Regions from separate parts of the Porticoccus litoralis genome, predicted to be linked through region 1. Evidence: predicted binding sites of a transcription regulator. Region 1 holds the regulator's gene; the other holds the start of a gene.
What was found. The regulator PhoB, encoded in region 1, activates phosphate uptake and scavenging genes when phosphate is short. The targets are predictions, from matches to a motif close to TGTCATAAANNTGTAACA.
Positions count from the first base shown of each region.

Region 2: a site for PhoB is predicted at 1,558-1,575, ahead of ppk1 (polyphosphate kinase 1). Genes of this name have one in related genera too.

Region 1 is NZ_JAUUUU010000003.1:111,410-114,801, forward strand. Features, by position in the region: gene Q8A57_RS07010 (XTP/dITP diphosphatase) at 1-353, shown strand, start outside; gene Q8A57_RS07015 (chorismate--pyruvate lyase family protein) at 406-960, shown strand; gene ubiA (4-hydroxybenzoate octaprenyltransferase) at 980-1,852, shown strand; gene phoB (phosphate regulon transcriptional regulator PhoB) at 1,937-2,638, shown strand; gene phoR (phosphate regulon sensor histidine kinase PhoR) at 2,648-3,392, shown strand, end outside.
Region 2 is NZ_JAUUUU010000002.1:260,503-263,894, forward strand. Features, by position in the region: gene ppk1 (polyphosphate kinase 1) at 1-1,495, opposite strand, end outside; gene Q8A57_RS05535 (class IV adenylate cyclase) at 1,598-2,131, shown strand; gene Q8A57_RS05540 (acetyl-CoA C-acetyltransferase) at 2,174-3,392, opposite strand, start outside.

The DNA.
Region 1 (3,392 bases):
ATTCCGCCCGATTTTCCGGTGAAAACGCCACAGATGAAAAAAACAACTTGCGCCTGCTATCCCTGCTACAGGAGATACCGGAGGAACAACGCACCGCCCGTTTCCAATGCCTGCTGGTGATGATGCGCAATGCCGAAGACCCGACACCGCTGATCTGCCAGGGAACCTGGGAAGGTAGAATCAGCTTCGCGCCACAGGGTGACAATGGCTTCGGTTACGACCCCCTTTTCCTGATACCAGAGCTGGGTGTGACATCGGCGCAGCTGGAGAAAACCGAGAAAAACCGCATTAGTCATCGCGGACAGGCCATGGGACTGTTACTGGAAAAACTGTCACCCCAAACACGAACCTAACTGCCTTCTCAGCCGTTAGAATAGCCACCACACCAGCGTTACCAGGACCCCCATGTCGTTCACGTCAGAACCCCGTTGGCATCGCCACAAGCGCGGCCCCGCTTCACCGGCCAACGGCCCGCTTCGCAGCTGGCTGCTGGATCGGGGTTCCCTCACCGAGCGACTGATCAAACTCAGTCATGGTGATTTTGGTGTACAGGTCATCCGCCAGCAGATGTCACTCCCCAGACCATCCGAGCGCAAAGCACTGGCTATGAGGCACCACCAGCTGGCGCTGATTCGCGAAGTGATTCTGCTCGGCGGTGGCAGACCCTGGGTCTATGCGCGCAGTGTCATCCCCCAAACCTCACTAAACGGGCGTCTGCGCGGTTTACGCAAACTGGACAACCGACCACTGGGAGCGCTGTTATTCAGCGACCCACACATGCGCAGGGGTGCCATAGAGCTCACCTGCCAGGATACCCGCCAGCTACCTCTACCCGGTCCCCTGCAAGGGATACAGGCCACAATACCGGGGCGACGCTCCCTGTTCTGGCTGGACAACAAACCGCTGTTGGTGTGTGAGATGTTTTTACCGGAATTTACCCCTTACAATACCCCGCTTTAGCCCGGTATTAACGCCTAACATGAACTCATTGCGGGAAAGATTGCCAGACTTCATCAGCCTGATGCGCCTCAACAAGCCCATTGGGACGCTGTTGCTGTTATGGCCCACCCTTTGGGCCCTGTGGCTAGCGGCAGAGGGCGTTCCCTCCATCAAGAATCTGCTGGTATTTGTTCTCGGCGTGTTCCTGATGCGTGCCGCCGGTTGTGTCATCAATGATTTTGCCGACCGCAAAGTCGACGGTCATGTAGCTCGCACCCAGCACCGTCCCATGGCCACAGGCGCCATCACCGCCAGGGAGGCACTGATACTGTTTTCCGCCCTGTGCCTGTTATCTTTCCTGCTGGTGTTGCTAACCAACGCGCTCACCATTCAGCTGGCCTTTGTCGGCGTGGCGCTGGCATTCTGCTATCCGTTTATGAAGCGCTACACCCACCTGCCCCAGCTGGTACTTGGCGCGGCATTTGCCTGGAGTATCCCCATGGCCTTTGCAGCGGAAACCGGCTCACTGCGCCCTGAGCTCTGGGCGCTTTACGCTGCTGTCATCCTGTGGACCATCGCCTACGATACCTTCTATGCCATGGTTGATCGTGATGATGATCTGAAAATCGGGATCAAATCCACGGCCATTCTGTTTGGCGACATGGACATCGCCATCACCGCCACCCTGCAGGTACTGGTGGTGATTGCATTGCTAATGATAGGTACGAATTTTGGCCGCGGCCTCTGGTTTTTTCTGGGGCTGGCTGTTGCGGCCTTGCTGTTTCTCTACCAGCAGTACCTGATACGTAACCGTGACCGGGACGGCTGCTTTAAGGCCTTCCTCAACAACAACTACGTGGGTGCCGTTATTTTTATAGGACTGGTGCTCGACTATCAGCTGGGCGGCAACTAGTTCACCATGTCGTGCCAACCACTGTCATATTTCTGTCATACCTGAGTCATGTAATACACAGATATGAAAAGAGACGATAGGGATATGAGCGAAAAAACCATTCTCATCGTGGATGACGAACCAGCCATCCGCGACATGATCAGCACAGCTCTCGACGTGGCGGGATTCAACTGCATTCAGGCGGAAAACGCCCAGCAGGCTCACGCCATGATCATCGACGAGCAACCAGACCTGGTGTTACTGGACTGGATGATGCCCGGCACCAGTGGCGTCGAGCTGATTCGTCGCCTGCAACGTGACGAGCTGACCAAAAACGTTCCGGTCATCATGCTCACCGCCAAGGCCAGTGAGGACAATGTTGTCCAGGGACTGGAAATCGGTGCCGATGACTATATCACCAAGCCTTTCTCTCCCCGCGCTCTGGTAGCCAGGATTAACGCGGTTCTGCGCCGCGCTGAACCGGCCCTGCCACAGGAACCGATCCAGGTGGAAAGCTTGCTGTTTGATCCCATCAGCCACCGAGTGACCATCAATGATCAGACCGTCTCCATGGGGCCGACTGAATTCCGCCTGCTGAGTTTTTTCCTGACCCACCAGGAGCGGGTCTACTCCCGCGACCAAATTCTGGACCACGTCTGGGGCGGCAATGTGTACATGGATGAGCGCACCGTCGATGTCCATATTCGACGGCTGCGCAAGGCAATAGCCCTTGAAGGCCATGACCGCTTCATACAGACTGTGCGGGGCGCGGGCTACCGCTTCTCCACACGGGTTGTAGAAGAGTAAGGACTACACTTGCACAGAGGGCTACAGGCAGAAATACGGCGGATTGTCCTGATCACGCTGCTGCTGTTATTCATCGGCTTCATGCTGGGCGAAATACTGTTCACCCTGCTGGCCGGTGGCAGCATCTATATGCTCTGGACTTTTTCTCATATCGCCCGCCTCTACGACTGGCTGGATCAGGGGGCTAATGGGCTGCCGCCAGATGCCAGTGGTGTCTGGGGTGATATGACGGACTACCTGTACCGTATGCAGCAGCGCAATGACCGCGCCAAACAGAGCCGCCGCCAGCTTTCCGAACGGGTGCGCAATATCACCTCTGCGTTACCCGACGGCATCATGACACTGACCCCTGACCGTGTTCTGGAATGGTGGAATCCCGCGGCAGAGGCCTTACTGGGCCTGGAAAAGGGGGACCGGGGCCAGTCCATAATCAATATTCTTCGCGACCCACGCTTTGTGGCCTTTATCCAGCACAACGAACTGCCGCCACCTACAGAATTACCCTCCCCGGAAGACCCGAGCAGAACCCTGCTGTTCAGTGCAGCCGAGTTTGGCGACGGGAATATTATCCTGATGGCGCAGGACATCACCCGACTGCGCAACCTGGAACAGATGCGGCAGGACTTTGTTGCCAATATCTCCCACGAACTGCGCACCCCGCTGACCGTACTCTCCGGTTATCTGGAAACCCTGCAAGATAACAGTGATCAACTGCCGGGCACCTGGAAAAAAGCCCTCAATCAGATGGACCAGC
Region 2 (3,392 bases), on a different contig from region 1:
AGTATTTGAAATCGTAGTGTTTGAAGCTTTGTTCAATAAAGTCGAACACATGGCTTACTTCCTCGCAGATTTCCGGGTGTGAAGTGAACAGCGCAAAATCTGTATAAATCTCTGCAGTTTTCTCATTGAAATTACCCGTGCCGATATGGGCATAACGTTTTTCTCCCTGCGGTGACTGGCGGCTGATCAGGCACAGTTTTGAGTGTACTTTCAGGCCGGGAATACCCAACATCACCTTAATCCCCTCATCAGAAAGCTTCTCTGATAAATCCAGATTCTGTTGTTCGTCAAAGCGGGCTTTCAGTTCAACATTCACAGTCACCTGTTTGCCATTACGGGCGGCATCGATGAGGGATTCAAGCACGCGTGAATTCTTGGCTACCCGGTAGATATTAATTTTTATGGATGTCACTTTAGGGTCGAAGGCAGCCTGGCGAAGGAGTTCAACCAGGTAGTTGAATTTGTGGTATGGGTAATAGAGCAAAATGTCATTTTTATCGATGGCCTGAAACGCATTGCTGTACTTATCGAATTTATTTACCGACAGCGGTGGCATGGAAGGGAAACCCAGGTATTTTTCCCCGGGATTGGTAAAGCCGATAAAGTCACGAAAGTTGCGGTAGCGGCCACCGGGAATGATGCTGTAGCCACGGGCAAAACCGAATTTGGTTTTCAGCAGATCAATCATACCTTCTGGCATCTCTCTATCGAACGATAAGCGGACCGGGTTGGCCTGCAGGCGTTGCTTGATGCCCATGGACATTTTCTCCACCAGACTGCGATCAATATCGTCGTCGAGTACATACTCAGCATCTCTGGAAAATTTCATCGACCAGGCGTTGAGCTGGTCATAAGAGAAAAAGTCAGCAAGCACCATGTCCAGGCAAAGTCGGATAGCCTCGTCGATAATCATGAAATAGCGTCGACGATTTTTTTCATCATTGGGCAAACGTAGAAAACGACTGCTGGTATCCGGAACTTCCAACAGCGCATAACTCACGTCATCGCCATTACGAATTTCTACCGCGAGGTAATTGGCTCCATCCTGGAGTACCCTGGAGAGGTCAATGTCCGGCGTGATCAGGATCGGTACAATGCGCGGCAACACATGTTCCCTAAAGTGATGCCTGACCCAGGTTTTCTGCTTGGTGGAGAGATCATCCGGCATCAGAAAATGGATACGGCGTTTGCGCAGCTCCTTTAGAATGGATTCAAAGGCCAGGTCGAAAAGCTCAGAGTGACGGGCAATGCCCTTGTTAATATCTCGCAGCAGTTGTTTACTTTTTTTGGCGGAGCCGGAAGTCTGCTCAATAAGAATTTTTCGGCGTACATCGGCCACCCGCACCTTGAAGAACTCATCCTGGTTGCTGGAGAAAATCCCCAGGAAATGGACGCGCTCAATAATCGGGTTGTCGGCGTCGTTTGCTTCCTGCAGCACGCGCTCGTTAAATGCCAGCCAGCTCAATTCCTTTGGATAAAAGGGGTATTTTTTCATAGAGTATGATGGCGTTGCCAAACACGGATTCGAACAACCATACCGGGTTTTAGGTGTGGTTGTGTGACACTAAATTGACAGTTAGATGACAGCGGGATCGCTATGGCAAGTATTAAGGAAATTGAGGTTAAGGTGCTCGAAGTCGACCGGGCTTCCCTGGAACAAAAAATTCTCGACCTCGGTGGCCACAAGGAATTCGAGAGCGAGTTTTTCGCCATTCTTTTCGATGATGCCGACGGATCCATTCAGGCCGCGGGCAATCTTTTGCGCCTGCGCAAGGAGCAGGACGGCGTCAAGCTGACCTACAAGCAGACGGTGAGTACCGGCCTCGCCAAGATCATGGATGAGCACGAAACCGCCGTTGATGATTTCGAGGTGATGCGCCAGATACTGGCGTCACTCGGTTATCGTGAAGGCCTGTCCTTACGAAAAAACCGCGCCCAGTTTTCTCTCGATGGCCAGCATCTGGTGTTCGACAAATATTTTGACGAGCTGGAACACATTCCGGAGTTTCTGGAAATCGAGGCCCAGAGTGAAGAAGCGTTGCTGGCGCTGATCAAACGCCTGGGTATCGAGCGGGAACAGACCCGCCCCTGGAATACCCGCGATCTGATGCAGTATTACCAGAAAAAATAAGGGCGGTTTTTTTAAACCGCCCCTAAGTATTTATTTCGGTCATTATTTCTCCAGTATTGCCGCCACACCCATACCACCCGCCGTGCATATCGAGATCAGTCCGCGCCCCTGTCCGGCTTCGTTGAGCAGTTTGGCCAGGGTCCCGGCAATGCGTGCGCCGGTGGCGGCAAACGGGTGTCCGAGGGCGAGACTGCTGCCCACGATGTTCAGTTTGCTGCGGTCGATGCTGCCCAGTGCTGCATCCAGTCCCAGCCGCTCGCGGCAGTACTCTTCTGATTCCCATGCTTTTAGGGTGCAGAGCACCTGGGCGGCAAAGGCCTCGTGAACTTCGTAGTAATCAAAATCCTGTAGCGACAACCCGGCTTTGCGCAACATATTGGCCACGGCCACGGTGGGTGCCATCAGCAAACCCTCACCAGACACGTGATCCACGGCGGCGGTTTCCATATGAGTGAGACGAGCCAGTACCGGCAGCCCGTTTTCGGCAGCCCAATCTTCACTGGCCAGCAACAGGGAGGCTGCGCCATCGGTAAGCGCGCTGCTGTTGCCTGCGGTCAGTGTCCCGGTGGCGGAACGATCAAATACCGGCTTCAAACCCGACAACTGTTCCAGGGTCAGGTCGTAGCGCAGGTTATTGTCCCGCAACATGCCCGCACAGGGACTTAACAGGTCGTCAAAAAAACAGTCGGCGTAGGCGGCCTGGGCGCGGTTGTGACTGGCCAGAGCCAGCTCATCCTGCTCGGCCCGCTCGATCTTCCACTCCCGGGCCATCAGTTCGGCATGTTCGCCCATGCTCAGCTCGGTGCGGGGTTCGGCAATGGCTGGTGCCACCGGTGAGAGCTCTGACATGCTGAAGCCCTTGAACACCGAAAATTTCTCGCCGAGGGTTTTGGCCTTCGATAATTTCACCAGCCGTTGTGAAAACTTGCGTGAGAACAGAATGGGCGGATCACTGGCACTGTCCGCACCCGCGGCAATACCGCATTCAATCTGTCCGCAGGCAATTTTTGCGGCAATGCCAAAGGCCGCTTGCAGACTGGTGCCGCAGGCCTGTTGCAGACTGATGCCGGGGGTCAGCGGCGACAGGCTGGTGCCGAGCACGGCTTCCCGGGCCAGGTTGAAATCTTTCGGGTGGTTGCTCACTGCACCGGCCACCACTTCATCCAGTTGCACACCGTGCAGGTTGTATCGGTCAACCAGTCCCTGCAGGGCGCTCACCAGCATATCCAGATTGGTCAGGTCGGCGTAGGCGGTTCCCGCC